Regions from separate parts of the Alkalimarinus coralli genome, predicted to be linked through region 2. Evidence: predicted binding sites of a transcription regulator. Region 2 holds the regulator's gene; the other holds the start of a gene.
The links. The regulator sigma-54, encoded in region 2, starts transcription at its own class of promoters, with help from an activator protein. The targets are predictions, from matches to a motif close to GTTGGCACGNNNNTNGNNT.
Positions count from the first base shown of each region.

Region 1: MY523_RS01170 (LPP20 family lipoprotein) is a predicted target of sigma-54. The motif match lies at 12,522-12,540, and genes of this name have one in related genera.

Region 1 covers NZ_CP096016.1:250,579-266,815, forward strand. The annotation lists gene MY523_RS01115 (efflux RND transporter permease subunit) at 1-2,323, opposite strand, end outside; gene MY523_RS01120 (efflux RND transporter periplasmic adaptor subunit) at 2,416-3,462, opposite strand; gene MY523_RS01125 (TetR/AcrR family transcriptional regulator) at 3,713-4,321, shown strand; gene MY523_RS01130 (GrxA family glutaredoxin) at 4,511-4,762, shown strand; gene MY523_RS01135 (hypothetical protein) at 5,069-5,269, shown strand; gene MY523_RS01140 (alpha/beta fold hydrolase) at 5,350-6,246, opposite strand; gene MY523_RS01145 (LysR substrate-binding domain-containing protein) at 6,336-7,241, shown strand; gene MY523_RS01150 (alpha/beta hydrolase family protein) at 7,421-8,299, shown strand; gene MY523_RS01155 (globin domain-containing protein) at 8,433-8,915, shown strand; gene MY523_RS01160 (6-phosphofructokinase) at 9,186-10,451, opposite strand; gene MY523_RS01165 (conjugal transfer protein TraF) at 10,667-11,890, opposite strand; gene MY523_RS01170 (LPP20 family lipoprotein) at 12,579-13,199, shown strand; gene MY523_RS01175 (flagellar assembly protein T N-terminal domain-containing protein) at 13,237-14,439, shown strand; gene MY523_RS21790 (hypothetical protein) at 14,453-14,581, shown strand; gene MY523_RS01180 (IS1182 family transposase) at 14,705-16,237, shown strand, end outside.
Region 2 covers NZ_CP096016.1:638,978-655,214, forward strand. The annotation lists gene MY523_RS02820 (Maf family protein) at 1-257, shown strand, start outside; gene rng (ribonuclease G) at 301-1,785, shown strand; gene MY523_RS02830 (YhdP family protein) at 1,891-5,760, shown strand; gene MY523_RS02835 (carbon-nitrogen hydrolase family protein) at 5,765-6,631, shown strand; gene yjgA (ribosome biogenesis factor YjgA) at 6,698-7,231, opposite strand; gene mgtE (magnesium transporter) at 7,268-8,629, opposite strand; gene MY523_RS02850 (HPr family phosphocarrier protein) at 8,814-9,083, opposite strand; gene rapZ (RNase adapter RapZ) at 9,208-10,086, opposite strand; gene ptsN (PTS IIA-like nitrogen regulatory protein PtsN) at 10,173-10,637, opposite strand; gene hpf (ribosome hibernation promoting factor) at 10,671-10,979, opposite strand; gene MY523_RS02870 (RNA polymerase factor sigma-54) at 11,289-12,818, opposite strand; gene lptB (LPS export ABC transporter ATP-binding protein) at 13,039-13,764, opposite strand; gene lptA (lipopolysaccharide transport periplasmic protein LptA) at 13,764-14,318, opposite strand; gene lptC (LPS export ABC transporter periplasmic protein LptC) at 14,308-14,871, opposite strand; gene MY523_RS02890 (KpsF/GutQ family sugar-phosphate isomerase) at 14,935-15,909, opposite strand; gene MY523_RS02895 (calcium/sodium antiporter) at 16,035-16,237, opposite strand, start outside.

The DNA of each region.
Region 1 (16,237 bases), 390 kb from region 2:
GAGGTGTTTTTGAACCTGCACTGCGGATAACAATGGCGTAATCCTCGCCATGTTCATCCCTGTATGAGCCGATGGTTTGGCCGACCAGTGCGGTGCGGATCGCCTGATCAATAGCGTGAATCGGGATCTGCAAGCGGGCGGCTTTATCCCGGTTTATATTGATTCGAATATCAACTTTATGGCGAGCGACAGGGTTATCAACATTAACCGTGCCTTCAGTTTCCTTGACCAGATTTTCAATATCAACAGCAACCGTGCGCAAGGCTTCGAGGTCTTCGCCCATGATTCTAACTGCTATAGGCGCAACATACGGAGGCCCTTGCATAAACTCTTGCACGGTGACTCTTGCGGCGGGCAGCACTTTAAACTCTTCTCGCAGGGTCGATATAAACGCTTCCACATCCCGGTACTGTCGGGTGTCCTCTAACTGGACATATATCTGCGCATAATTTGGCACTTCGCGCTTAGGAGTAATATTGTAATAAACCCGTGGATTGCCCTTACCTATGTTGGTGGTCACGCTGGTCACCTGAGGGTGTTTGGCTATTATCTTTTCAACATCGACGGCTAACGCATAGGTCTTGTCAAAGCTTGAGCCTTCGGCGGTTTCGATATTAACGAGAATTTGTGCTTTCTCTGCTTTGGGAAACAGACTGACCCCGACCTCTTTAAATAGTGACAGCGTTGATAGCAGTATGGCAATTGACGCAACCATTATCAGCCATGGGTGCTTAAGTGAAAACGAGAGCATACGATGGTATGGCCCATGGGCAAAGCGGTGTATTTGTTTAAGTACCCAGGGGGCATCCTGCTCGGGTTCGTCAGTATTGCTGTTTGCTTTTTTGGCACAGTTGCCTTGTTTAAGTACACGGCTGGCCATCAGTGGTGTCAGCATCAGGGCTATCACGAGCGATGCGATAAGTGTAATTACAACGGTGACCGGCATTGATCTGATAAACGTACCGGAGTGGCTAGGGAGTAACAGTATTGGGAAAAATGCCAGAATGGTTGTGAGCGTGCCGCTGACTACCGCCCAGGCAACCTGTGATGAGCCTTTAACCGCGCTGGTTAGCCGGTCATGACCTTCGCGCATAAAACGACCGACGTTTTCAGTGACAACGATGGCATTGTCCACTAATAGCCCTAACGCGATGACCAGACCTGCGATTGACATTTGCTGGATACCAAACCCCGAAACATCCAGCCACCCCAAGCCAATAAGGATAGACATTGGGATAGCCAGCACCACTACCAGCGATGCGCGGAATCCAAGCACTAAAATGGTAGCCACACCGACCAATAACAGTCCTTGTAGCAGGTTGTTAAAAAACTCCCCGACACGTTGGTCAACACTGCCACTCTGGTCGAGTACGGTTTCAACCTTGATGGAGTCAGGCAGGGAGGGTTTAAAGCGCTCGACTTCCTCGTTCAGGGCTTTGGTGATATCAAAGATGTTGCTGCCTTTGCGTTGAATCACGGTGACAAACACCGACCGGACACCCTGATGGCGCGCGAGGTAGCTGGGCAGGTCATCGCCAAATGCGACCTCGGCAACATCTTGAACGTAAACAACGTGGTCGCCAGTAGATCGAACGATTGTGCGTCTGATTTCATCAATATTGCTAAAGTCACCACTGGTTTGCACCGTGAAACGCCGTTGCCCAATATTGACATGTCCGCCAGGAATATTGGCAGCAGAAGCCCGTAGCGACTGCGCCAGTTCCTCCAACGAAATATCAAGTGCGGCCAGTCGTATAAGGTCCGCTTTAATTTGCACTTGTTGCTCAGGGTAGGCTTTAACCTCTACGCGTTTTACACCTGATACGCGCTCAAGCTTCTTTTCCAGTTGTTCTGCGATGAGTTTTAACTCGCCGTAACTGGCACTGGGAGACGCAACGGCGAGCTGCAATATAGTGATATCGGCGGGGGATACTTTGTCGGTTTTAAGCCGACGAATATTGGCTGGTAGCTCGTCTCTAATGGTGGCAATAGCTGCCACCACATCATCATATTTTTCGTCAGGGTCACTGCCATAAATAAATTCGGTTTGGATAATCGCGACCCCATCTTCGATGTCGGTGCGGATTACGTGAATATCTTCCAGTTCGTTGATGGCATCCTCAATTGGATCGACGACCAGTTTTTCCATATCGACGGGGTTTGTGCCCGGATATACCACGCTTGTCATTGTCATCGGGAAGTCAAACTGAGGGTCTTCCGAGCGGGGCATATTCGCCAGAGAGGCTGTGCCGAGGGCGACTAGCAGCAGTATAACCACCAATGTAAATTGGTGGTTTTTAATCGCAAGTGAGGGAATGTTCATAGCAGCTATATGATCTCTGTGGATTGTCGTATGATCTCTGTAGGACGCAGAGCGAAATCAATTGAGTCGTTGTACTTTTAGGTGTGTTCGGGCTAGTGGTGCCCGAACACTGATACAACAGCACCTTCGTGGAGGTATGTGGCGCCCGAGGTCACCACTGAAACGCCTTCTTCGAGCCCTGGTTTTATGGCAACAGAACCACTTTCAAGCCACGCGATGTCGACGTTTTTTTGAATCACCTCGAATGCTTCGTTGAGCACAAAAACCTGTGCCTTTTCTGACTTGGCTTCAACAATGGCCTCGATAGGTAGCAGTGCGACGGGCTCTTGCTGTGAAGGCTCAATCAGCAAGCGGCTGATAAAGCCTGAATGTAATCGCAAATCTGTCGTATCAACCGTGACCTCTATTTCGAACAAGTGACTTCTGGCGTCTGCCGCTGCGCCGACTTCTGAGACATGGCCTTTAAGTAACTTGCCCGGGTAAGCATCTAACTGAATCGTAGTCTGGTCACCTTTGTTAATTCGAACGATATCTTTATCGGTTACGCCACTGCGTATAACCCAGCCTCCCTTGTTCATCGACATGACAAATGCAGTCTGAAAAGGGGATATCATTTCATTTGCTTCAATCTCTCGCTTCAAAATGCGGCCATCATCGGGCGCAACAATAACCGAGTGCTGTTTGTTGAACTTGGCAATTCTCAAATTGGAACGAGCGACTTCGAGCCGTGTTTCGGCCGACTGGAGTTGTTCAACGGGGACGACCCCTTTTTCATATAATGCCTGGTAGCGAGCATTGTTGCGCTTGGCCTCGTCAAAAACCGATTGGGATTGAGCGACTTGTGCATTGATCTCTTCCTGGTTGAGTTGAGCCAAAAGCTGCCCTTTTTTTACTCGATCACCTTCATCCACCAGAATCTTGGCGACAGGCCCCGAGGTTTTAAATGACAGTTTTTGCTCTGACTTGTTGGCGAGTCTGCCGCTGGCATCAACGTTTTTCCCGCGTGCTGAATAGTTAACTTCAGCCGTTTCAACCAGAAAAGCGGTGGGCTGGCTGGTGCTACTCTGCTGCTCTGCCTGTGCAGCTGGTAGAGAGAAGGAGAAAACAAGCAACACCCCAAAAATTTTTTTAGAAAACATGACAGACCCCTCATTCATTACTTGCTATGTAAACAGTGCTAACATAGTATTGCTTTAAAGTGATCAGTGTCAACAATGTTTTCACTATAAACACGTTAATATGAGTTGTCGTGCATCGGCATTTAATTGAATGCACCTCAGACCATTGGTATCTGTGAGTGACTATGTAAATCTACTCAGTTGACGATTGAGTATGGTTATCGCAAACTTCCCCGGATTGGGATGACTAAAATAAAGGAACGAAAAGATTATGGGCGCTCAGGTTCAGCCATATCATCATGGTAATCTTAAGCAAGCACTGCTTGATACGGCATTAGAGCATTTACGACTGCACGGGCCAGACAAAATCAGCCTGCGCGCACTTGCGCGCGATGTGGGCGTTTCACAAACGGCACCGTACCGGCATTTTGAAGATAAAACTGCACTGCTGGCTGCACTGGCAACGGAAGGGTTCAGACGTCTATACGATGCGTCGCACTCAACGCTAAAAGCAGAATGTTCAGCCGCAGATGCGCTGCAAATGTCCGGTAAGTCATATATCCACTTTGCATTGGATAACCCGGAACTTTACCGTCTAATGTTTGGCCCCATGCTCTCACCTGACGATGATTTTCCAGAGCTTGAGGAGGCAGGAGGCAATGCTTTTAGGGTTATTGTCAGCCTGGTGCAGCGCGGCATTGATTCAGGTGAGTTTGTTAATAAAGACCCGCTGCTTGTCGCTAACTCAACTTGGGCGATGGTGCATGGTATTTCAAGCCTCATGCTTGACCGCCGGTTTGACTGTGTCGAAGGGGGCATTTCGGAGTCGGTGCTGGATGAATCTCTAAGCCTTATTATGATTGGCATCACGGTTCGTTAATGCTCTGGCAGATCTTCGAGCGGTCAGTTTTGTGTGACTGAATCCAAATTTAGGTATTCCCTATCAAGCATATTGAAACTATTAATTAGTTCTATTCTTTGGCATCCGATACTATATTTTCACTGACTTTAAGAGGTGCTCAAGCAGAGTTGCTTAAGTGCTTTTCACTAAACTGTTTAGGAGATGGCGATGAAAAGAGTAACGATATTCGGTAAACCAGCCTGTGGTTTCTGCCAGCGTGCAAAGCAGCTTTGTGAGATCAAGGGATTTGAGTACCGCTTTATTGATATCCTTGAAGAAGGAATCAGTCAGGCTGACTTAGAGAAAACGGTGGGCAAAAAGGTTGAAACAGTGCCACAGATTTTTATTGGCCAGCAGTACATTGGCGGCTTCACCGAGTTTGATAAGCATGTTGCTGAACAGGTCGCCGTATCCCCATAGAATCTTTGCCCTTTGACTTGAATTGCACTTACTTAAGGCATAATGACCTACTACTGTCATTCTCTAGTCTCAAAAGTCATTCCCGCGAAGGCGGGAATCCATTTGGAACGGAGTCTACAACCCTATGGATCCCCGCGTTCGCGAGGATGACAAGCTTAAGTAAGTGCCATTCCCCTCTGGCTCCAATCTAAGGGTGCATTCTACATATATCTACTTACTGAGAACTACTTACAGGTAATTACTTACATACCTAACGAATTTATTAGCCGAGAATATCGACATTGATTAACCAAATGGAGATTTACCATGGCTCGTATTCAAGCATCCAAAGGTTTACTTGACCGAATAAAGCAGAAGGCCGAATCATACGCCCAGAAAAACGGAACCTATGGAACCCGTTCTACGTTTGACCTGGGAAAGGTTATTGTAACGTTGGAAACGGTTCTCAGCCGCCAGCCTTCAATGAGGCTTGCCCCGATTAAAATTGAATCGGGGCGGCGAATGTAGTGTGACGGTTAATGGCACCGGGAGTGTGTTGTTGCCGTGACCTGAAAAGGGTTGGCATCGTCTACTGCGTCTATAGCACTTCATTTCAGGAACCTCCCCAGTTCTACGGTGAAACGCAAAGGTTCATTGAGTAGAGGGATATGACCGCTTTTTTCAAATATGACGATTTCAGACCGGGGTATCTTCTGATGCATGTAAGCCTGCCCCTGCCATGGGTACATTTCTGATTTTCGCCCCATCATCAAGGTGACGGGTATAGCAATGTCCGCTAGGTAGGGGCGCATATCGTAGTCCTGACTGAGGTAAGATTCTAGACAGCGTATGTAGGCAAACCAGTTGTCGGTAGGCATCACCGATCTCATAAATCGCTCTTTTCTGCATATTTTTCGTGCGGCTTTTTTTAATGCTAACTGTGGCACGGCAGCACCGATAAACTTACCCAATTCATTCCACATCGCTTTTCTTAAATAGAGGGGTAATGCCTCGTAAGGCGTGTTGGGGCTGAACTCTTTGATCACTGAAAGAATATCCTTAAACCGGTTTAACCGGGCTTCACTTTGCTGGCCAAATATTCCCCACTGCCAGTGTTCAGAGTTAATAACCAGGGGGGATTGATCTATGTTGAGGTAATGGTGGATTCTGTCAAAGCCGGTTAACCGGTGCAGCTGAAGTGCGGTGAACGCGCCCATTGAAATACCAATCAGGCCAACCTTCGCGAGTCTTAAGTGATCGAGAATATCGTTGATATCCTCGACATTGTTGGTGAGCACACAGGGTTTGTTGTAAGAAGTCAGGTGTGATTGCCCAAATCCTCTAAGGTCGGGAATAATAAAGCGATGCTGAGTGAGAAATGGAGCAAGGAACGGCAGCCAGTGACCTGAGTGCATCCCAAACCCGTGCAGCACCAGGCAAGGTTTGCCTGTGCCAACTATTCGAACAAAGAGTGTCTTACCGTCTCGCATGGTAAAGTACGGCATAAGCCCTCACAAACTATATGAGTCTCGATAATTTACTCTATTTAGTATAGGCTGATTTCACTTTTCAGTGGTTAGATACGTCTTGGTTTATGTTTAAAAAACTGCCCTCACTACCGTTATTAAGAACCTTTGAAGCTGCGGCGAGAAACCTGAGCTTTAAAAATGCCGCAGATGAACTCTGCGTAACCCCCTCTGCTGTAAGCCACCAGATCAAACAGCTTGAAGCGTACCTCTCTGTAAAGCTGTTTTTGCGGCATAATCGCGCTATTGATCTGACGCCTGAGGGAAAGCTCTATTTTGCTGAAATAAACAGTGCGCTGTGGAGCATTGAGCGAGCAACCAACAAGTTATGTCACGCGGGTCAGGAAAACTCGGTCAACCTGAATACCTTTCCATTTATTGCAACTGAACTATTGGTGCCTCAACTCAAAAGGTTTAAGCAGCAACATCCCAATATTGAGCTTAAGATTGGCTCTACCTCTCAAAGCCTGGATTTTCAAAACTCTAATATTGATGTGGCTGTAAGAATTGGTAAAGGCGACTGGCCGGGAACGGTAAGTGAAGCGTTAGTGCCGGTCAATCTTACACCACTTTGTTCGCCTGAGCTTTTAGAACAGCATGATGTTCGCTCGTTTGAAGACTTACTTCGTCAACCTCTAATACATAATGCCTATTTGAAAAGCCTATGGGCGATTTTGGCAAAGCAGAATGGGTTTACCTATGAGGTCAACGCACAGGACTTATGGCTGGATAGCATCCAATCTATGATTCAGGCTGCTGAACAGGGGTTGGGTTTTACACTCATGGATGTGCGCTGCATTCCAACCCGAATCAAGAATAAGACGCTGGTTGCCCCGTTTGATGTGAGCCTTTCATCTGACGAGAAAGTTTATCTGGTATACCGGGAAAATTCCGGGGAAGCGAAAGGAACAGAACCAACGGCTGGAGTGAAAGCTGTGAATGACTGGATAAAAAGTATTTTTGCTGATCTGTGATGAGTGATGAGTAGTGAGTGTGTTTTGTTAGACCCAGTTGGAAAGGGGAGTGGTTTATTTATCGGATGATTTAGTGTCACTTGAAGCTGAATTTTTATCGTTTGTCTGGAGGCTATTTTTGTCGATATCCTTGTTTTGATTGAGTGATTTGAGATATTGCTGAAAAGGGGTGGCAGACAATGAATAAACAGAGCATCTGTATTTTAGCGACCGACCAATTTCCAATTTCATCGACACTGTATTTGCCAGCACAACCCAACAACACCTTTGTTATGGTCTGTTCTGCTACCGGTGTTAAGCGCAGCTACTATGACCTTTATGCTATACATCTATGCGAGCGTGGTTTTACCGTCTTGACTTATGACTATCGTGGTATTGGAGGCAGCAAGGTAGGCGATAACTGGAAGGGGAAAACACCTTCCATGTCTGATTGGGGCAGAAAGGACTTAGAGGGCGTTATACAGTGGGTAAACGAGTATTATCCTGAAAAATTCTTTACCGCTGTAGTGCATAGTGTCGGCGGTCAACTAATAGGGTTAGCCGCCAGCAATAACAGTATTAAGGCCGTATTGGCGGTTGCGTCGCAAAGTGGCTATATTGGTCACTGGAGCGGGGTAGAGAAACTAAAATTCTACGGTGTGATGTATTTTGCTATTCCTGTTGCGACGTACTTATTTGGGCGAATGCCCGGGGTTCTTCTCGGCTCTGAAGATCTGCCTAAAGGCGTTGCCTTGCAGTGGGCGTATTGGTGCCGAAGCAGGCATTACATTGTGGATCGAAAAGGAGCTCCGGTAAGAGACGGGTTTGAAAAGTATGACCATAAAATACGGTTTTACTGTATCGCAGATGATTTGATGTACGGGCCTCTCAAGTCAGTAGAGGCATTGGCCGGTTATTACAAAAGCGCAAAAACAGAGGTCGTAGTAAGGCAGGCAGAGGACTATGGTGTGGACAATATCGGCCACTTTGGTTTTTTTCAGTCCTATATGCCAGCGATAGCATGGGATGAAACGGCAACTTGGCTAAAGGAGAGAGAGGCAGAGTCGTGTAATGCCTAGCTTGCGTGTTGAGCGCCAGATACTCGTTTTAATTATTGCTAATTTTTACGTTAGCAGCTAAAACTGTATTATCTGCTTTCGGTTTTCGGAGAGAAGAGAGAGGAGAGCGCTTTAAAGCATCCAATGTGTTGCAATGGAGAGCAAAACAATTAGTCTTATAACCAAACTCACACTTGAATCATGGAAGGTCTCTATCTCAATGAATGATGAAGATATCGGTATCATTCAATCTAGCTGGAACAAGTTGGTTGGAAAAGAGGAAGCGGCTATTGCCCACTTTTATGATCTTTTGTTCAAAAAGCGTCCAGATTATCGCCCGCTATTCAGGGGAAAAGAAGAACTCCAGAGAGTAAAATTCATTGCAATGTTAAATGTCGTTATCAATGGCTTGGAGTACCTGGAAGCACTTGAAGGGCAGCTACTCATATTAGGGAGAAAGCACAGGCACTTGAATATTAGCCAAGAGGACTATGACATTGTCGCCTCTACGTTGATAGAGGCGCTTGATGATATCTCCGATCGACCTTTTTCGGAAGCCGAAAAGGCCGCGTGGATGAAAGGTTTGATGCTTGTGTCATCTATTATGATTAGAGAGAGTAGCCCTTCTGATAGCTAGTACAATTTAAGCTTTATAGCTGAAGTTTGACCGCTAACCCGCCTAGTGAAGAGCGGGAAAGCTCAATACTGCCGCGGTAGCTGCTGATGATATCTTTGACTGGCGCAAGGCCGATACCCTGACCTGAAAGAAATGCATCAGGTCGCGCCCCTTGTTACAAACAGGTTGAAGTGAAGTGGTTTACTTGGTCTTTGCGATATGGTTAAGCATAAAAAAGGGCCACTCAATGAGCAGCCCTTTCTAAACGTGCATCGTAACTATATATCAAAACTATATATCAAAACTAGTGCTGAGTTTCTTTTCAGTCAACGTGTTCTGCAACTTGACGTACTTAGGCAGACCGTTGTGTTGATAAGGAGGGTAGTCTTCACCACGAATAAGTGGTTCCAGGTAACGGCGGCACTCTTCTGTGATCCCAAACCCGTCATCGGTAATGTAGTGAATAGGCATTTTCTTCTCTTGGTTTGCTACTTGGCTAAGAGGTGCTTCGCCTATTGTCCACTTATAGTGTTCGCCGGGCTCACGAACGATGATCGGCATTACCGCGTTGCGGCCTTCAATTGCAAACTCTACCGCTGCTTTGCCCATTGCATAGGCCTGGTCTACATCGGTTGCTGAGGATATGTGACGTGCTGCGCGCTGAAGGTAGTCAGCAACGGCCCAGTGGTATTTGTAGCCTAACGCTTGTTTAACCATATTAGCCAGCGCTGGTGCAACGCCGCCTAGCTGGGTGTGTCCAAAGGCGTCTTTCTGGCCTGCATCAGCAACGAAACGACCATCTTCATATTGTGCGCCTTCTGAAGCAACGACCACACAGTAACCATACTTTTTAACACTGTCTTCGACGCGAGCGAGAAACTTCTCGCGGTCAAATGCAACTTCAGGAAACAGAATGATATGTGGTGCTTCGGTAGAATTTTTACCTGCCAAACCACCGGCTGCTGCAATCCAGCCTGCGTGACGCCCCATCACTTCGAGGATAAACACCTTGGTTGATGACTCGCACATGGATGCGATGTCCATGGCGGCTTCCTGCGTTGAAATAGCAACATATTTCGCCACAGAGCCGAAGCCTGGGCAGTTGTCAGTAAAAGGAAGGTCGTTATCAACTGTTTTTGGCACACCGATACAGGTAATCGGGTAACCCATTTTTTCACTTAGTTGAGACACTTTATACGCTGTATCCTGAGAGTCTCCGCCACCGTTATAAAAGAAATAACCAATGTTGTGAGCCTGGAATACTGCGATAAGGCGCTCATACTCGCGCTTGTTTTCTTCGAAGTTTTTCAGCTTGTAGCGGCACGAACCGAAGGCGCCACTGGGGGTGTGGCGAAGTGCGGCAATGTCTTCTTTGGTTTCGAGGCTGGTATCAATCAGCTCTTCCCTAAGCGCGCCAATAATTCCATTTCGCCCAGCGTAAACAGTACCTATTTTATCGCTGTTAGCTCTTGCTGTTTCTATCACTCCGCATGCAGATGCGTTGATAACAGCAGTTACACCGCCAGATTGTGCATAAAAAGCGTTTTTAATCGACATTACCTTGTGCCTCAAGAAGTATTAATTTCTGGCGCGCATGATACGTGAATTTAATTAATTTTTCATGACTCGATTTGACAAATTTGGTGAAATCAGAGGTTTTATATGTCACTTTTTATGAGGACTAAACCATCTTAGGGGGGATCAGCATTCAAGGTAGTAGAAAAGGTGTGGGCTGACTGCCACACACCTTGGGGTGGAAGGTATACCGTTAACTAAAAGGTGAATCCAAGCTCAGCCGCCGCCCCGTACTCGGTGCTGCTGACCAAACCTGAGAGTTCGATATGGACGCCGAAGGGCGAAAACCCCAAACCTGCGGTAAACTGGCTGTCTTCCTCAACCCCTTCGCTATCGTTGCTGCTGCCGAAGTTATGCCTCGCACCGACTCTGAACTGTGCAATGTCTAACAGGTCAAACTCGCCGCCAACAGAGATGAACTGATTATCATCTTCAAAGCCAAATGCTTTGTTCTCCGTTAAATCCAGGTCGGCGGTCAGTGTGAATATGTCTCGAGTGTATGCCACACCCACGGTGGCTTGCGGGTCTACATCCATGCTAATACCGGATTTTGTTTTAAGATCTGTAGGTATTACGTTTCGAATTGAAAGCCCTGTAATCCACTGGCCGCTGTCACCAAACTGGTATGCGACCCCTAGATCCATATTGAATGTGCTGTCGTCTGTTTCGTGCTCGTCTGAATCAAAGTCGTCATCATCGAACGATGCAACGTTGGCGGTATATTCGTAAGTAACGAGAGAGACGTATTTTGGCGAAACCCCCAGGGTAAGAGTATTGCCATTATGATCCAGTGCTGTCGCAAAACTAACACCGAATTCACTAATACCGCCAACGATAGCGGTGGCTTCTGATGTCAACGTGGTTTCGTCTATTTCTGCTGGAGGTGCACCTGCTGCTACGGCATCGAGATAGGCGATATCACTATCACTGATATCACCTCTTACGGTGCCTTTTACCGTGCCATCAAGAAATACACTAACGGCAAGTGCTTTGTTGGGAATCACCAGTGCGGCACCGACTCCTACGTCTACTCTTGCGGTGTCGTTATCGAGCTTTGAGAACTGACTGCTCAACCTTGCGGCAGATGCCTGAACGGCTGCCTGGTCGTTACGATTTACTGCTGAGTTAAATGTGTCAATTTCGTTCTGAATGTCATCAATTTGGTCAACAACGTCTTCATCATCGGCGAACTTTGCATTCGCTGAGGGGAGTATAAGGCCAAACCCATCGTGTTTCTCTTCGTGTTTGATGGCCAGTAATGCGGGGTTGTGAAAGCTGGCACTGGCAGGGCTAGATGAGGCCACACCGGTTCCACCCATCGCAAATGATCGTGCGTCTTGAAATGGGTTTGGTGCAGCAACAGCAGTCTGACTGCCAGCAACAATAACGCCAATAGAAAGAGCCAGGAGTTTTTGCTTCATGATGATTAGATCCTTCAGGTTTATTCACAATAAGATATGTGGATTAACAGCGACAACGTACTGGCCGTTGCAGGCTGAGTACTGATGACATTAGTTTCAGTCTAGGAGAATATTGCGTATTTTGAAGCAGCAAAATGTGTTTGTTTGTAGCGAATCTTAGATGATTGATAAGCTCACTGAGCGGCAATAAAGTTCCCTTGTTCTGAGGATGGGGTTTGCCGTATAAAAATTAATAAACTGATTAAAGGAATCGCTAAGCGGGCCGATAAGTGCTGTGAAAGAGACAATAAACAAAAGGATCGTATATGAAAAAAATGATTAAAATTCTTGCGTTAGGGACTATAACTTTGATTGTTTCGGGATGTGCTCATCATCATAGCCACCGTTCGTCAGCCTGCGGGTGCTGCAATCAACAAATGCAGATTCCTGTTGCTGTTCAGCCTATTAGACTTGTTCCCCAGCCGTACTAACTCCTTTATGTATTGACCAATAATATTGCCCCGATATTAAAGGGGCGATGTTGTTAAAGCTAACAAGAAATCTCTTAATTGCCGCTTTTGTATCGAATATCTTTGGCAATATATACCGGATAATAAGTAATTTTGCTGGCATTAATCGTTTGTTAATTAGGTTTGGCATGTATTTTTCATGATGAAAGAAATATTACTGTGTCTATCAGGAGTTTGGCATGACAAGAAAAATTATAGTAGTAACGATATCTATTCTTTTAAGCGGGTGCTCCCATTATTGGTGGGGCGGGTACCACGACTATGATGATTGCAATACTTGCGGTGCTAACGCTGTGCCCCAACTCGCCGTTCAGCCATCTATGACGGCTCAAACTCCAGCGCCGAAACAGGAAAGCTTGCAGCCAATAGTGATAAGAGTTACTGGATATGGTGCGTTGGATACAACACGGAAAGCAGCCTCTGAAAGAAAGTTGTTAATGGCAATGCGAGCATCTAAATTGGATGCCTATAGGGCATTGGCTGAAAGGGTTTATGGTACACAAGTATTTGGCTCATCAAAGGTTCAGGACATTGTTATGGAAAATGACCAATTAAGAACAATTGTTGACTCAAATATTAGAGGGGCAAAAGTAATTTCGGTGAATCGCCTGAAGGGGGGAGGGTATGAAACCATTGTAGAAATGGTGATATCACCCGGTTTGCGCAGATGTCTTGCAAATGGACCATCGTATAATAATGTTTGTTCTATGTTGGTGGGTTCAGCAGATCATAGCATGACTGAGAAACGGCCTGTTACAGACTCTGCCGATCATGGTGGTGGTTTGTTTTATCTACACTAAACAGCGGGCTGCGAGCTGAGGTTGGAGGGGCAGAGTGATGAAACTAGAGGGCATGTTAGTATTTTTTCTGGCCTTGGTTCTAGGTGCCGGCACAGCAAGTGCCGAGTGGGTAACCGTTACAGCCGATGCGGAGATACTTAACAATGATGTTGAGACAGCAAAGCTCAGCGCCTATAAAAATGCGCTCCGCGAAGCGTCATTACTTGTAGGGGCTACGGTCAACAGTAATACGGCAGTAACTAATGGAGTTTTGCAAAGTGATTCGGTCGGTGTTAGTTCCGCAGCAAGAATAAAACGGGCTAATATTATTGAAGAAAAAGTAACTGAGAAAAAGGTGGTTGTTACTGTTTCTGCTGATGTTGTTTCGGAGAGCGTCTGTCCGAGTGGAGCTGCTAACGGTTATAAAAAAGAGGTTGCTGTCTTGGGGTTTTCTGTTCAATATCCGCGGCAGGCTATTTTAGGTGCTTTGAATGATATTGACCGCAAGCTCCCAAGTTATTTGAAAGAGCGGTTGCATGAGCGTGACAACCTGGTGGTTCACGAGTCTAGCCAATACCAGTTGTATGATGAACCGATCAATGCGCCAACGACCGAAACCAGCCAGCGCACGTTAACTAAAGTTGTGCAATATGCCCAGCAGATGGGGGTTCAGTTTATTGTCTCTGGCATTGTAAGAGATTTGTCGGTTGCTGATGAGACTGCGTTTGGAAATTCAGTATGGAGTGCGACGAAGCGTTTTTGGCGGATGGCCGATCGAAATAGGCGGTTTGTCGTGGACGTTTTTATTCACGATGGTTTTAGCGGTTCAATTGTATTTCAGAAAAGCTACAGGCTAACGGATGTATGGAATGCAGACCCCAATGAGTCAACTGGATTTGCATCGGCTTCATTTTTTAAGACGCCTTATGGCAAGGGGGTTGCGGAGTTGCTTGAGGGGGCTGCCCAGGAAGTGAACGGCGCGATGCGTTGCCAGCCATTCATGGCTAGAATTACCCGGACTGACGGTAAAACAGTGCACTTTGCTTCAGGGGCCGCCGCAGGAATACGGCCGGGCGATCAATTGGCGGTTTATAGAACCTATCGCTTTTATGATGCTGATTTGCTGGCGGGTACTGAGTTGACGAATGCCAAAGCCGCTTTAACGGTGTCTCAGGTGCACCCATCATTTTCAACGGGAACGATCTCTGTTGATAGTGGAAGGCTGAATATTCAGCCGGATGATTTGTTGATTGCCTGGTAGGCGACTTGCCTGAATGAAAATCTTGGTTTCGTTGGGCTCCGTGCAGCGCGATGAGAGGGGGCAACGCGATGAGAACGGCATTAAATACTGGGTATCTGGTAGCCGTGATGAAAGGAGGTACGACTGGAATCAAGGGATGTAGCTGACCGTGCTGCGGAGCTCAGAAGTGACAAATAAACCCTGATTCCGCTTCGAGGCTGTGAAAGTATCCATAGGCTCCCCGCTGTATAATATCGTCGCCTAACGACTTCGAAGATATAAGAAAATGGGAAGACAATACAAGAAAACACACTCCCGCGATCAAGGGGATTTGTTTCCGAGCCATATGGATGACTACGTGCATGAGAGGCATCCCATCAGAGCCCTTGATGCCTATGTTGAATGTTTAGACTTAGGAAAGCTCGGCTATCAACATACCTTAGAAAACAAGGTTAATAGCGGGCAGCCTGCCTACCCTCCCGGTGCGTTACTCAAGCTTTACCTCTACGGATATCTAAACCGCATTAAGTCGAGTCGTCGGTTGGAACAAGAGTGCCACCGTAATATAGAGGTGATGTGGTTAGTTCAAGGGCTTAAGCCAAGCTATAAGACGATCGCTAATTTTCGCAGCCAAAACCGGCGTGCGATTCGGGAGACTCATAAAGAGTTTATTTTATTCTGCAAGAAACTTTCGTTGTTTGGAGGCCAGTGCATTGCTATTGACGGCAGTTTCTTTAAAGGAAGCGCGAGCCGCAAGAGCTTTACGACCACCACAGGTCTCAAGAAGAAGCTCAAAAAGCTAGAGGCGCATATCGAGCAATGGCAGAACGAGCTAGATCAGCAAGATGCGCAGGAAAAGGAAGAAGAAAACAAGCCCAGTGATATTGAACTGGAAAAAGTGCTTCAGCAACTCGAAGACTGGAAAAAAGAAAAACAAGATAAAGAGAGCGAATTAAAAAGGTTAGAAAAATCTAAAAAAACACAAGAGAGCAGTACAGACAAAGATGCCCGTTTACTGAACAAAGGAACTCAAAAGGTATCCGGCTACAGCGTACAGATAGCAGTAGATAACAAGCATCACTTGATCGTTTGCGAAGAAGTCACAACGGAGCCAAACGACCTTAAACAATTGCACCCAATGTCGCTAAAAGCAAAGAAAATACTGAATTCAGATGAGTTAGAAGTGCTTGCTGATGCGGGCTATTACAGCGGGGCGCATATTGCTAAGTGTGTAAAAGATAAGATAACACCTTATGTTCCCAAGCCTAAAACGGGGGGTAAAGGGAAAAAGGGAAGGTACACAAAAGACCAGTTCATATATGATGCGAGGAAAAATCATTATGTGTGCCCTGCAGGAGAGTCATTAAACCAACGAGGGTCGCCCCGCACACAGAACGGACAAGTATTTCATCGCTTCAGTGCATCAGAAACAGTCTGTAAAAGCTGCCCCCAAAAAGCAAGCTGTCTTGGGGAGAAAATACCTTGCCGAGTCGTGTGGCGAAGTGAGAATGCAGACCTGCTCACAGCTCATCAAGAACGAATGAAGGTAAGCAAAGGAAAAATGCGCGAGCGAAGTACACTCGTTGAGCACCCATTTGGCACGATGAAATCTAGAGCAGGTTGGAGCCACTTCCTGCTAAGAGGCCAAGAGAAGGTAGCGGCTGAGTTTAGTTTAATGGCGTTATGTTATAATCTCACACGTGCACTTAATGTGTTGGGGTTCGACAGGCTCCTTGAGGAGATAAAAAATAAAGCTCTGTTTCGCCTTAATAGAAGGAGCCCAGAGCTATATTTAAAGGCCTATAAGTATTACCTGTTT
Region 2 (16,237 bases):
CAGAGATCTGTACCCAACTGGTAACGACGAGTGTTAAGTTTAAAGAGCTAAGCGAAGAGCAAATTCTTGCATATTGGCAATCGGGCGAACCCTGCGATAAGGCTGGTGCTTATGCAATTCAAGGGTTTGGTGCGGTATTTGTTGAGGCTATTCAGGGCAGCTATAGCGCGGTTGTAGGGCTCCCACTAGCCGAGGTTTCAGAAATGCTTGGTTCGGCGGGTATCGCTGTTTGGCAGACTACCGAGCTGGCTGGATGAGTTTGTCTGGCGCGTATGATAAGAATAGGGTGGATAATTAAATATGACGGAAGAGATTCTTATTAATGTCACTCCGGTAGAGACCCGGGTAGCGCTGGTTGAAAATGGTATGCTGCAAGAAGTCTATATTGAGCGTACCGGAAGAAGAGGTATTGTAGGAAATATATATAAGGGTAAAGTCGTAAGGGTCTTGCCCGGAATGGAGGCCGCTTTCGTTGAAATTGGCCTGGAGCGCGCAGCGTTTATACATGCGTCTGATATTGTTCGCTCCGATAACAAAGACGATAGCAATGGAGGTAGTCAGGGGAGACCCGTTCCTGATATAAGCTCACTGTTAAGGGAGGGGCAGTCGCTGGTTGTGCAGGTGACCAAAGACCCCATTGGGACGAAGGGCGCTCGATTAACAACCCAGCTATCAATCCCTTCTCGATATTTGGTTTACATGCCCGGCACTGATCATGTTGGTATCTCTCAACGAATAGAGGATGAAGAAGAGCGAGAGCGGTTAAAAAATCTGGTCGAGAGTTATCGCGAGGAAAGCGATGCTCCGCTGGCCGGATATATTATTAGAACTGTTACGGATGGCGCAGGTGAAGATGAGCTCAAGTCTGATATTAAGTTTCTAGAGCGGCTCTGGGTTTCGGTTGAAGACAAAATCAAAAAGGCCAAAGTTCCTGCGGTTATCTATCAAGACCTCCCACTGTGTATCAGGACGATCAGAGATCTGGTAAGGCCTGCAACGGAGAAAATTAGAATTGACTCAAAAGAGAGCTTTCAGCGAGTCAAATCGTTTTCAGAAGAGTTCCTGATTGATGTGACGGATCGGTTGGAGTATTACCCGGGTGAGCGGCCTGTTTTCGATCTTTATGGGGTCGAAGATGAAATTCAAAAGGCGCTTGGACGCAAAGTACAGTTAAAATCTGGCGGCTACCTGATTATCGATCAGACCGAAGCCATGACGACCATAGATGTAAATACCGGCGGGTTTGTTGGTCACAGAAACCTTGAAGAGACGATATTTAAAACCAATCTTGAAGCTGCCAGAGCGATTAGCAGGCAGTTGAGGCTCAGGAACCTTGGCGGAATTATAATCCTTGATTTTATAGATATGGAAGACCCCGAACATCAGCGCTCGGTGCTTCGAATGCTGGAAAAGATGTTGGAGAGGGATCACGCCAAGACTAAACTGAGCTGCGTCTCCGAGCTTGGGTTGGTAGAAATGACTCGTAAGCGAACAACCGAAAGCTTGGGACAGGCACTTTGTGAGCCATGTAATGTTTGTGATGGTAGTGGGTATATAAAAACCTCTGAAACAGTATGCTATGAAATATTGCGGGAAATTTTGCGCATTAATCGGGCGTATGATGCGACGGGCTATTTAGTCATGGCCTCTCAAGGCGTCATCGACCGTCTGCTCGATGAAGAGTCTGATAATGTGGCAGACCTTGAGACGTTTATCGGGAAGAGCATAAAGTTTCAGGTTGAAGTGATGTATAGCCAAATTCAGTATGATGTGGTGTTAATCTAGCTCGGTGTGGTGGCATATTGCAACTGATACGGGGTTGATTCTTAAAGCAGGCATTATTGCAAGGGAGACCAGTTACTTGGCTGGTTGTAGGTAAGTTTGTATCCGTTGATAGTTAGGTCTTTTCGTCTGGTTCGGTTTCTAGCGCTGCTTCTGTTGGTGCTTGTCGCTGTTTATATGGCTGTTGGAAGGCAGTTCTTTCCGTTTGTTAATTCGTATAAGGGGGAGCTGGAAGCGGTTCTTTCCGAGCAACTGGGTGTTCCTGTCAATATTGGCTCTATCGAAGGTAGCTGGCGATGGCTTGACCCTGTGCTGGTTGTCTCCGATATAGAGCTGACAGGCAGTCATCGGCTGGTTGATGCTCCTCCTCTCCAGGTAAATTCTTTTTATATTCACCTCTCAGTCGTTCAAAGTATATTAAAACGTAAATTGCAATTTCAGGCGATAGAGGCTGATGGTATTACGCTTCCGTTATTTCAGAATGAAAATGGTGGGTGGCAGATCCCTGGCCTGCCAGGCAATAGCAGTGGTGCAGGGACTGATTTCAACTCAGTTCTTTCGGTGCTTGAGCAACCTAGTTTGCTGGTTTCAAATATTGATGTGAGGCTATTGAACTCTATAGGAGTTAAGAGCACCTGGAATATCCCTCGCGCAATCATGGCCTATGATGGAACTGCATTTAGCGCCAGCGGCGAGATATTGGATACCAACGCAGAAGTGCCATTTGCTCGTTTCTCTGCAAAAGGTGCTGGCTGGGTTCTTTCGAATGACTTTACTGGGAAGTTATATCTGGATTGGTCGTCCGGCCCTCTTGTTAATGAATATTTGGGGGCTTACCAGTGGCAAGGTATTCACCTCGATAAAATTGATGCGGCCGGCAGGTTATGGCTTGATATCCTCAAAGGCGAGGTTATTTCATTCCAAGGTGAAGTTGATGTTAGCTCGCTGCAGTGGGAGGGGAGTAATGGGGTTGTACCGCCGATAAAAAATATAAAAGCGGATCTGTTTTGGAGCAAGCTGGGTGGAAATAGCGTTTTATCTGTTTATGACCTTTCGATGGAGTGGTTAGACCATCATTGGTCGCCAGCGGATTATTCCGTTTATCTTTCCGATGGACAGATTAACATTAGCGCCCAATCTATCAATGTGTCGATGCTAACTGAGTTGTTGCTGGCTTCAGAAGTTCTGCCGCAAGCAGGGCAGCAAGAGTTGGCTGCTTATCACCCGGCAGGGCATCTGATTAATGCAGAGCTTATGATACCGCTGAGTCAGGATGAGCCGACAGCCGATAGTGAGCCCCAGCCTCTGTTTCAGTTGGCTGCCGAAGCTAAGGAGCTTTCAGCTTTAGCGGTCGGGGGAGCGCCGGCAGTATCAGGAGTAACGGGGTATGTGTCAGTTAATGATCGACAAGGCACGGTTATAGTTGATAGCGACAGTTTTAATATGTCGTTTCCGAACTTATTTTTAGATGGATGGTCATTTGAAAAGAGTCAGGTGATTGTCAATTGGGATATAACCGAACAGAGTGATGTTTATGTTTACTCTCAGGGGATCAACCTATATCTGACTAAAGATAGTCTGGTCTTCGGCGAGTTCTCGTTATTACTGTCTGACACCGAGGAAGATATCTTATCTCTAAAGGTTGGTCTAAATGACCTTGATGCACCAAGGACGTATCAATTGGTGCCCTACCATGCGGTTGGAAAAGGTGTTTATGATTGGCTTAAATCATCCATTAAAGGCGGCGTTGTTGAAAGCGGGCTCTATGTTGGGTATGGCTCTATTGAGGATGATGCTCCAGAGAATAGTTTTACTTCTTCTATGGTTTTTAACACCCAGGATGCACGGCTGCTATTTGACCCCAATTGGCCATGGCTGGAAGGGTTGGACAGCAAAATTTTCTTGCAAAACGGATATTTAAATATTGATGCGCCTAAAGTCAGCTTCAGAGGAACCCCGTTAGCAGGAACGCAGGTCGAAATGCGGCCAGACAGAGGAGGGGAAGGAGATTCCACTCAAGGTTCATGGTTGAATGTTACGACAAGACTAAAGGCTGCTGAAAATGAACTTAGCTATTGGCTTAATGATTCACCTGTTAGCGAATACACACAGGGTGTGTCCAGCCAGCTGCGGCTCACAGGCGAGTTTGATGTGGAGGTCATGTTAGGTATTCCACTACACGACTTCGAATTAGGCGTGAATTATGATCTTGCGATTAGCGCAAAGAACAGTGAAATTACACATCGGCCGTCTAACTTGCTTTTCAGAAATATAAACGGCTTGGTGTCTCTGTCAAACGAAGACGGACTTAACGGCAGCTCGCTCTCGTTGGATGTAATGGGGTTTCCTGCGCTTTTAGACATATCCTCGAATGTCTCGCCCGGTGAAATGGATACCCATCTGTTTCTAACGGGGGATATGAGCGTAGAGGCGCTTGTTGAGGCGTTTGATCTGGAGCAATCACTGCCGGTGTCGGGCCGTTCGTCTTATACCGCCTCCCTAGCGCTATCGAGCGATGATAAAAAGAACCCTTTATTTACGCTAAGCAGTTCGTTGTCAGGAATCGATATAGCGCTGCCATCGCCGTTGAATAAGAATGCCAATGCAACGGCACCTCTTACGGTTCAAATGGAGGTCGCAGATGACCTGCTTGAGCTGGATGCAACCTTAAGCAGAATGGCTAGTTTAAAAGCGGAATTTAAAGATGGGACGTTTAAAAAAGGGCACGCGTTTATTGGTGATGCCCTGCCTGATGCTCTGCCTGATGAGTTAACCGTAGATGGTTTTGTAATAACCGGGGTTTTGAAGCAGCTTGTTGTAGAGCCATGGTTGGACTACCTGCAAGGTGAGGCGGATCAGAACTCTAATGATATTCTCCGAAACGTCAATCTCAAGGTTGATAGCGTTAACTTCTATGAGCAACTTTTTAACTCTGTTGATGTCAATATACAGCGAGAGGGTGATGCCTGGAGTGTCCTGCTAGAAGGGGATGATGTCGAAGGTATCATTAAACTGCCGGAAGCAAAAAAACCGACGATCAAACTCAAAAGCATACAGCTGTCTACTGCTAAAGGAGATGAGGGTGAGAGCAGGCTCTCTCCTTTTGATATTCCTGAAATGATCTTGCACGTCGATGACCTGGTTGTTGATGGTGTAGGCTATGGACAGTGGTCTACAGATTTATTCCATCAAGAAAATGGTTTGGTCGCAAAAAATGTCAGAGGGGCAGTAGCAGGCACTCAGTTCCAAGGTCGCCTTAGCTGGTTGCGAGATCAGTATGATATTGATACTACCATTGTCACGGCAACAGTGAATGGAGCAGATATTGCTGCTTTATCAAAAGCGCTAAGCAAGCAAGAGTCGTTAACCAGTAAACAATTCTCTTCCGAAGTGTCTATTGTATGGACGGGAGGGCCAACAGATTTTAAGCTGGATGACCTGTCCGGGCGAATTGTTGTGATGCTTGAAGATGGGACATTACTGGATACACAGAGCGCAACAGAAGCATTCAAAGTATTTGGTATACTCAATGCTGAAGCGATTAAGCGGAGGCTAAGCTTAGACTTTTCCGACCTGTACCAAAAAGGCCTGGGTTATGACCGGATTGAAGGCGTTGCCCGAATGGATAAAGGTACTTTGACACTGGAACAGCCTTTGGCAATGCAGGGGCCATCCAGTGCTTACAAGTTTACAGGGTCAGCTAACCTGAAAGACGAAACGCTGGATATGGATATGGTGGTTGTACTGCCTTTAACCAAGAATTTGCCTCTGGCGGCGCTCTTCCTGGGGGCTCCTCAAATTGGCGGTGCCGTTTGGGTGATTGATAAACTACTCGGGGAGCCATTGAGTAAGCTGACCAGCGCAACGTATGAAATGACTGGCAGTTGGGATAATCCTGATATTAAGCTAAAAAATGTGTTTGATCGCACAGAAAGCTTTAAGGGAGTTCCCCCTAGTCAAAAGAGGAGGGAGGAGTAACATAATGGGTAGTAATAAAGTGTCTTCGCTCTGTCGTGTTGCCGCAATTCAAATGAATAGTAGCGACAGTAAGCAGCACAATTTGAGCATGGTAGAAAAGCTGGTTACTGACGCTGTTGCGAACCACCACGCGAAATTAGTCCTGCTGCCTGAAAATTTTGCGCTTTTTGATGGTGCGGTTGCGCAGGCGTTTGGGCGAGATGAGGCAACTGCCTTGGGCGAGGTAAGAGCGTTTATTTCATCATTGGCGGCATCGTTAAAGGTATGGATTATTGCAGGTTCGACACCATGTTCTCAAAGGCGTGATGGCTCCGAGGTTGAGAGCAGGGTTCGGTCAGCGTGCTGGGTGTACGATGAAAATGGGCAGGAAATTAGTCGCTATGACAAAATTCACCTGTTTGATGTTGATGTTGGAGATAGTTACGGCTCTTATCGAGAATCTGAGCAGTTTGAGCCAGGCACGGCTTCTGTTGTCGTTAAGAGCCCAGCCGGAATGATTGGTTTATCGATCTGTTATGATCTAAGGTTTCCTGAACTCTATGATCGACTGGCCAAAGAAGGTGCCCAGATTTTGACAGTGCCTGCTGCATTTACCTATAAGACAGGGCAAGCTCATTGGGAAGTGCTATTAAGAGCGCGGGCTATCGAGAACCAGTGTTATGTTATCGCAGCAAACCAGAGTGGGGAGCACTCTAAAGGACGTGAAACCTGGGGGCATTCGATGATCATTGACCCTTGGGGGAACGTTATCGCCTGTGCTGATAAGGGTGAGGGGGTGATTAGTGCTGATATTGATTTGGCGTACGTAGCAGAATTAAGGTCTGCGATGCCGGTCTTCTCCCACAAAAGGGTTCAGTCACTGACCGATTGATCAGGCGATTAGCCTCTTATCTTGGTGTGTTACACTTTAGTGGCTTAAGAGGCTAGTACTCAGACTTTAAGGGGTTGTTTCATTATCCATATCATCAATTGTTCTTAAGTATCTGAACAACTTCTTTGATGCGCCGGTATTTTTCTCATTTTTTAAGTCTTTCTTCGCATTACGAACCAGTTGTCGTAAGTGTTGTATATCGGCGTTAGGGTTGTCATGGATATATTCAGACAGGGTCTCGTTACCACCCTCAATAAGCCGGTCTCTCCACCGCTCTAGCGAGTGAAGTGCTTGGGCAAAAGCTTTGCTGCTAGCATCAAAAAGATCCACTGCATTCTGAATGGCTTCTGCATCTTCAGCGCGCATTAATTTGCCGATGTATTGCATATGCCTTCTGGTAGCTTCTCGTTGAGTAATTCGTTGAGACTCATCTATCGCCTTTCTAAGCGTTTCGCTCATGGGGACTTTTTCAAGTTGATTGGGCTTGAGTTCGGTTAGACGTTTCCCTAGAGCCTGAAGCTTATGCATGTCTCGTTTGATGGAGGTTTTACTTACAATATTTTCTTCATCAAACTCTTCAGGTAGATCAAAATCGGTCATCTGGCTATTTCCTGCGGATGCGCTTAAAGGGGGTTATCAAGCGTAGACAATCGTAGCTAACCCTAAAAATGACAAAAATCCTACGACATCTGTGATGGTGGTGAGAATTACGCCTCCAGCCAGTGCCGGATCAATATTTCGAGCACGTAATAAAACGGGAAGCATTGTTCCTGCTACCGCAGCAACAATTAAGTTAATCAGCAGCGCGACGGCAATAATAACACCAATCGTAAGGTCGTTAAACCAAGCAATAGCGGCCCCTGCGACAATTAATGCCCAGAGGCAGCCATTTAAAATGCCTACAATAAATTCCCTGTTGAGCAGCCAGCCGAGGTTATTTCGACTAATTTGCCCTACAGCCATACTTCTGATAACCAGAGTAAGCGCCTGACTTCCTGCTATCCCTCCCATACTGGCAACGATTGGCATCAGTACCGCGAGTGCAACCACTTTCTCTATGGTGGCCTCAAAAAGGCCAATAACTGCTGAGGCTATAAACGCTGTAATCAGGTTTATACCAAGCCATACAGCGCGTCTTTTGGCTGTTTTAATGATGGGTGTGAAGGTGTCATCATCTTCATCAAGGCCGGCCATGCTCATTAGAGAGTGGTCTGCATCATCTCGAATAACATCGACAACGTCATCAATTGTTATTCGGCCTAATAGTCTTCCGTCAGAACTAAGTACAGGGGCGGACACCAGATCTCTTCGTTCGAACAGGTTTGCGACTTCGGTTTCAGGGGTGCTTACAGCAATCGTAACAGCTTCTGTATCCATCACTTCCCGAACTGTGGAGGAAGGACTCGAAACCAGCATTTTGTTAATCGAGAGGACGCCGATAAACTCGTCTTTCCGATTGACGACTAATAACTTATCTGTCATTTCTGGCAGTGAACGGTGGCGCCTTAAATAGCGCAGAACCACATCAATGCTGATGTCGGGTCTGATCGTTATGGCATCGGTGTTCATCAAACCACCGGCCGTATCTTCAGCGTAGGAAAGAACTTCCTCTATACGTTGCCGATCCTGCAGATCCATTGCATCCAGTACTTCCTGTATGACTTTTTCAGGAAGTTGTTGCAGGACGTCGGCGAGATCATCTGTCTCGAAGTCTTCGGTTATACTAATCAGTTCCTGAGGATTCAATTTACTCAGAAAATCAGTACGCACCTCATCACTTAGGTATTGTAGAATTTCCCCTTCAAGCTCTTTATCAACGAGCTGCCACAGAACTGAGCGCTCTTTTGGCGGTGTGGATTCGAGAAGGTGTGCAATATCACTTGGACTCAGGCCCCGATTTAATATACGAGCAACTTGGTCAAGCGAACCACTTTCAAGTGCTTCGTTTAAGCTACGAATTTTTTTATGACGCTTCGCTTGCTCTAATGTCTTAACCATTAATAAGCCTGGGGTCTAAGGTGATGATATTTGAGACGTGCCGGATTATACCTAAAAAGGCTACTTGATCAGTATAACGTAAGGTCTAAATTGTAAAAAGGAGAATGCTTAAAGTAATAACAAAAACAACCGTTTAAAATAAGGAGATAGAATATTCGGATAAAAAAGTAGTGGTAGAGAAGGGTTACTCTCCTTCGCCAAAGCGGTCAGCAATAAGTGCTTTAAGCGCTTCAATCGCATCATTCTCATCAGAACCTTCGACAATCAGGTCAACCTCTGTCCCACAGCTGGCAGCCAGCATCATGACAGACATAATGCTTTTACCATCAACCTCTTTGCCGTTCCGAGCTATTTTAATACTGCTGGAGAAGCGAGTGGCAGTACTTACCAGTTTCGCTGCGGCCCTGGCATGCAGGCCTAGTTTATTAATAATCGGGACAGTTTCTTTAATCATAACGACTTCGTATTTCGTGTTTTGTTTTCGTATTTAATAAGTTTGTCTTTGTTGTCTTTGTTGTCTTTGTTGTTTATGCAATTAAAGACTACTTGGTTGTCAACTGACGCAGCCCTGTAAGTTTTTAGTGATCACTATCGGGTTGGGCTGGCAGCTCTTTGTGCCGAACTTGAACATTCGGCTGCAGTGACTTAAAGATCTCTCCTAGCCGCTCAGAGATGTAGACCGAGCGGTGCTGCCCGCCAGTACAGCCGATCCCAATGGTCAGATAGCTTCTGTTTGAATTGGCAAACTGTGGAAGCCACTTATTGAGGTAACTGACTATGTCTCCCAGCATTTCACCGGTTTCAGGCTGCTGCTCTAAAAAATCTTGCACAGGCTTATCTTTTCCAGTGAATGCTCTTAGGCTTTGATCCCAGTATGGGTTCGGTAAACACCGCACATCAAATACAAAGTCCGCATCAATCGGAACGCCATGTTTAAAACCAAAGGACTGAAAAAGCAGTGCCATATCCTGGCCTGATTTTCCGGCAACCCGGTCTTTTATTAAGTCCCTGAGTTGGTACATGGTCATGTCGCTGGTATCAACGATCAGGTCAGCAGCAGACGATATGGGTGAGAGTAATGCCTTTTCTGCATCGATTGCTTCTTTTAGGGATATTGAATCGTTCGTCAGAGGGTGCTTTCGCCTCGTGGCGCTAAATCGTTTTAACAGTGTTTGATCGAGAGCATCAAGATAGATGACATCCATATCAAAATTGCGATGCTTAAATTGATTGGTTATATCTGAAAACTGGTCGATGCCTGTTGAAAGGTTTCTCGCATCAATACTGACGGCGATTTTTTCCAGGCGTGTTTCTTCTGTGATGAGAGCCTCATCGGCGAGTGGTAATAGGAGGCCGATTGGCAGGTTGTCGATGCAATAATAGCCCAGATCTTCGAGAACATGGAGTGCGGTGCTTTTTCCTGACCCTGAGCGACCGCTTACTATAACAAGTTTCATTATCCTACCTGGTTGATTGAGTTAATGATGTTCGTTTAGAACCAAAGTGCTCAGCTAGTATATTGAACGGCAAAATGATCAATCAGTTATGATTGAATGATTGTGTTGTATAGTGACTCACTGTCCTCGCAACCTCTAAGCTTTCGGCACAGTTCGGTATTATTGAATTTCTCTGCCAGCTGGCTGAGTAACTCCAAGTGTTCACTGGTTGCTTCTTGTGGGACGATAAGTACAAACAGCAGGTCAACAGGCTCATTATCGATCGAATCAAAGGGCACTTTCTGATTAAGCGTTAGCAAGGCTCCGATTACTTTGTGGCAGTTTTCCAGCCTGCAGTGAGGAATTGCGATTCCTTGACCAATGCCAGTACTGCCTAATCGTTCTCTACCGATCAGGCTGTTAAAGATCGTGTTTTCATTAATATCTGGATATTGTTGCGCTATTCGCTGCGCAATTTCTTCCAGAACTTTCTTTTTGCTGCTCCCGGGCAGGCTGCAAAGAGCCAGCTCGGGAGACAGTATAGATTGAATTGAAACTGACGTATCGGTCATTATTAATGCTTATTCTATTCTATGGCAAGTAACTTATCGTGCGGATGCACCGTGAAGTCTGTCGACATTCTTCTCTTTATGCTTAAGAATTTGACGGTCGAGCTTGTCTACCAGCATATCTATTGCTGCGTACATGTCTTCCTGCTCTGCTGTAGCATGAATATCGGCGCCACTGATATGAAGGGTCGCTTCTGCAATTTGACGAAGTTTTTGAACTGATAATGTAACCTGAACGTTGCTGATATGGTCAAAGTGTCGTTCAAGCTTTTCGAGCTTGCTGCTAACATAGTCTTTCAAAGAGTCTGTCAGATCAACGTGGTGTCCCGTAATATTCAATTGCATATTTCGCTCCTAGTATCGTTTTTGTGTTCCCTGAAATCTTCTACATATTGAGGCGCGTTTGAATGTGCGACTAGCAATGAGTCTACTAGTGAAACATCCGAATAGCGTTAACTCAATTCCTGGCAGTGATCAGCAAGGGAACAGAACTTCATTGCCTTTGTTTTTCACTTTACTTTCTTGATGACGCTTTGCCTGGGCTTGTGTTAAGCCCCGCCAAGCCTATCTTTTGATGCCAACAATCTTAGCATATTAGCTAATCCATTTATTGACTCAAAACCGTTTAATTCTGAATACCCCTCATAACTAAAATTATACTAAACGTTTTCGTTCATTTGATGGGGGTATTGACATCGCTTCGCGATATTTTGCGATGGTTCGTCTTGCTACTTTGATACCTTGTTCGTCGAGTATCGTTGCTATTTTGCTATCGCTTAGCGGTTTTTTGGCAGATTCAGCCGCTACCAGTTTTTTAATGATGGCGCGAATTGCGGTTGATGAACACTCGCCTCCAGATGCTGTGCTTACATGGCTGGAGAAGAAATATTTAAGTTCAAATATGCCTCTGGGAGTATGCATGAATTTTTGGGTGGTGACCCTTGATATGGTTGACTCATGCATATCTACGGCCTCCGCTATATCATGCAGAATAAGAGGCTTCATTGCCTCTTCACCATGATCAAGAAAACCTTGTTGATGTTCCACGATCTTACTGGAAACCTTCAGCAGTGTCTCATTACGACTTTGTAAGCTTTTAATAAACCACTTGGCCTCTTGTAACTGATCCTTCATATAAGTGTTGTCAGCACTACTGTCAGCTCGTTTAACGAGTGATGCGTAGCTTGAATTAACCCTTATCTTAGGGGCAATTTCCGGGTTGAGCTCCACTTTCCAACGCTCATTAACCTTTTTGACAACCACATCTGGAACAACATACTCGGGTGTATTACCGCTGATCTGCTCGCCTGGTCGAGGGTTAAGTGATTGAATGAGTTTGATAACCTGTTTAAGGTCGGTCTCTTTTATGCGGCTGCGTCTTATCAGTTGGGCGTAGTCCCGGTTGCCTAAAAGATTGAGGTAATGGTTGATGACCAGTTTTGCCTGAGGTAACCATGGTGTGCTATCTGGAAGCTGATTGAGTTGGATTAGCAGGCACTCTTGCAGGTCTCGACTGGCTACCCCTGGCGGATCAAAATGTTGAATTCGTTTTAGAACCGCTTGTACTTCGTCTAGCTCAACTTCGTGCTCGCTCGCTTCTTCCTGATTGGTTTCAGCAAAACCGGATAAGATCTCCTCAACGGTGCTGGATAAATAGCCATCGGTATTAACTGAGTCAATGATAGACATGGCGATCAGTTTATCAATGTCTGACATGGGGGTCAGGTTGAGTTGCCAAAGCAGATGATCCTGAAGGGATTCGCCCACGCTGTTACGTGACTCAAAGTCGCTATCTTCTTCTGGGGCAGGACCAGACGGTGCGTTGTTGGGGTAAATGTCATCCCATGCGGTATCTACTGGCAAGTCATTTGGAATGCTGTCAGACCAGTCTTCTGCGTTCATAATTTCATCAGAGCCTTCTGAGCTGGCTTCTGCCATGGACTCTTTAGCTTGCGATGCAGAATCATCGGCTGTGTTTTGCTCTTGGGAGGAGGTCTCTGTATCCGGGTTCTCGGATCGATTACGATCATCGTCAGATATTTCCAGCATTGGATTGGACTCAAGGGCCTCTTGGATTTCCTGCTGCAAATCAAGAGTAGAAAGCTGCAGTAAGCGTATTGCCTGCTGCAGTTGAGGGGTCATTGTCAGCTGCTGACCTAGTTTGAGCTGAAGTGATGCTTTCATGACCATTGATTACCTACCGCCTTATGCAAAACCATCAATGAACAAGGTCTCCTCATTGTTTAGTTATTTTATTGTCTCTACCAGGTTTAGTGTAAACCACTTCCGAGTCAGTTGTTTTATTATTTCCGGTTAATCATATTTTAGTTAGGAGATTGAAAAAATAGTAGTCATGGCAAGCGCTATTATTAATATTTGAGCACTGTAACGCTTGGGGAGACTATTAAAGCCTAAATTGTTCTCCTAGATATACATCTTTAACTTGTTGGTTTGACAGAACATCTTCCGCAGTGCCCGACGCTATAATGTGTCCGTCGCTCACGATATACGCTTTCTCACAAATATCAAGGGTTTCCCGAACATTATGGTCTGTTATTAGTACGCCTATCCCTTTCTCTTTCAAATGGGTGACGATCTGCTTGATGTCGCTTACAGAAATTGGGTCAACCCCGGCAAATGGCTCGTCAAGTAGTATAAAATCCGGCTCAGTGGCTAATGCGCGAGCGATTTCTACACGGCGGCGTTCGCCACCTGACAGGCTCATACCTAAGCTATCTTTTATATGTGTAATGTGAAACTCTTGAAGAAGGGTTTCCATCTTCTCTTTGCGTTCGGCTTTAGAAAGATCTTTCCGTGTCTCAAGTATTGCCATTAAATTATCTTTAACGCTTAGCTTTCTAAAAACAGACGCTTCCTGAGGGAGGTAACCAATCCCTTTTCTTGCTCGGCCATGCATGGGTAAATGGGTCAAATTCTCCCCATCGATTGATATTTTCCCTTTGTCGGCTTCGACCAAACCGACGATCATGTAAAAACATGTGGTTTTCCCTGCACCGTTGGGGCCGAGTAAGCCAACAATTTCACCGCTTTGTATTGAGAGTGAGACGTCTTTGACGACTGATCGTTTTTTATAGCTTTTTGCCAGGTTGTCGGCGCTTAACGTTTTCATTATTTTTCTTCGTCGGAATCTTTTTCAACTGGGTGGACAATAATTTCAACGCGCTGAGACTTCTCTTCTCCACCCTGAGCAGTGACTACGCGACTAACCGTGTTGTACTCGATTTTTTTGCCTCGAAACGTGTTCTTTCCCTGCTCAAGTTTTGCGTCGTCTATTAAAGTCAGCTTTTCATTATTACGGGTATAGATAATGGTGTTGCCGTAAGCATGGGTGGGTAGCTCTTCTCCCTCTTGCTGGTCGGAGAATTCAGCTGGAGACCCAAAGGCTTCAAGCTTTATCAAACCGCTTTTATCACTATAAATAATTACCTTGTCGGACTTCAGGATTGACTTTCCCTGGGTGATAACAACGTCTCCACTGTAAATTGAACGGCCCTTTTTTTCGTCCAGCTCAGCTCGGTCAGATTGAATTTTTATAGGTTGGTTGCTGTTTGCTGTGAATGCACTTGCCTGAGTCGAGATCAGAGTTGAAAGTGCCACTATTAAAGCAATCAGCTGTTTTTTAAAAGGTTTGCTATGATGGTAGGGCTTACTGTTATTGGGCATAGTTGCCTCGTACGTTGGAGGTAATTTCAATCTTTTTATCGTCGACCCAGGCGTTCATGCCTTCGCCTTCAAGGATGCTAACATTATCGCTAATGGTAACGGGTTGTTTTGTGGTAATAAAGCGTGATTTATTGAGCACAGTCAGGGATTCTGTTTTTAGTGTCCAGGGGGCTTTCAACTGCTCGTCTCTGATCATCGTTACATTATTGATGAGTTCCAGATTCTCCTCGGTCATTTTATATCTTCCATTGTCCGCTGTGAGTCTCAATGTTGTATTATCTTCCCGGTAAACCAGTAAATTGGGACTCTTTAGTAGTGCGATATTTTGGTCGGGGTAATGCTTGGCTTCACTGCTCTTCATTATGGACGAAACGTAGCCGTCAGCATCATATACCGTGTATTTTCCATTAACGATAAAAAAGTCAGGCTCTTCCTGTTCTGCATTGCTTGCTACAGGCACAATTTTATTGTCGCTGTTCTGCCAGACTATTAAGATCATGGCGAGAATTGAGATGATTAGCAGGGAGTGCTTTTTGATTTTTTCGCTTTTCACGTTATCCCCGACCTCACTATTGTGTAAATACTGTTTCCATACGAGCCAATAATGCTGGCAGGCTTAAATAACACCGGCTTTGAGTAAATCGTGCATATTGAGTGCGCCAACAACTTTCTGCGACTTGTCTACCACGATAAGCCCGTTTATTTTGCTGTCTTCCATAATCGCAAGCGCTTCTGCTGCAAGAATATCTGCTGAAATAGTCCGGCAGTTTGCCGTCATAACTTCATCTATACGGGTTTTATGGATATCGATTGCTTTGTCGATTGTTCTTCGAAGGTCGCCATCAGTAAACAGGCCGCAGAGCTTGCCGTTGTCATCGGTAATGGCTGTCATTCCGAGTCCTTTTTCCGAAATCTCAAGTAGGGCGTCGCTAAGTAATACGTTGTGGTTGACGGATGGAATTCTACTGCCCGTGTGCATAATGTCAGATACTTTCAGAAGCAGTCGTCTGCCCAAGCTTCCGCCAGGGTGTGAGAACGCGAAGTCTTCTGCACTAAAGCCTCGCGCCTCAAGCAGTGCAATTGCAAGTGCATCGCCCATTACCAGGGTGGCTGTAGTACTGGATGTTGGGGCAAGGCCAAGGGGGCATGCCTCTAATTCGACGCTTACATCAAGGTTTGCATCCGCTTCAAGAGCAAGCGCTGAGGTGTTTGACCCGGTCATGCTGATAAGCGGGGCTTCCATTCTTTTTATCAGGGGCAGTATGGTGACCACCTCTGATGTGTTGCCAGAATTCGAAATGGCTATGACCACATCGTTTGCTGTTATCATGCCCAGGTCGCCATGGCTGGCTTCGCCAGGGTGAACAAAAAAGGAGGGGGTGCCCGTGCTCGCGAGAGTCGCGGCTATTTTTTTTCCAATATGACCTGACTTGCCCATGCCGGTTACAACGACGCGCCCCTTGCAATCAAGAAGGATTTGGCAGGCTTTGGCGAACGAGTTGTCGATGCGTCCAATTAGTAGTGATATTGCGTCTCTTTCAATTTCGACGGCGCGTTTTGCTGAGCTGATAAATTTAGCAGAGTCTACCATTCTGTTATCCGATAGATGTATGAATATGATGTATTAGTCAAAGTGTAACGCACTTTTAGTGTAAACGTTTAGTGCTGACTTTTTGTTAATAATATTTAATGGTTGATCTTGGTGCCTGCTTGTTGCTAGGCACCGAGTGATCGATATAGCAGTATTAGGTAAGCGACATAAATGGCTAGCATTCCACTGCCAAAGGAGCGTCCCAGTCGTCCTTTTTTCTGCATAATGTAAGCAGCCGCAGCGAGTAGTAACGTAAGGGCTAACATAATGCTGTAATCACGCAATAGTACTTCGCTATCTAGCATAACGGGGTTTAACAGTGCTGGTA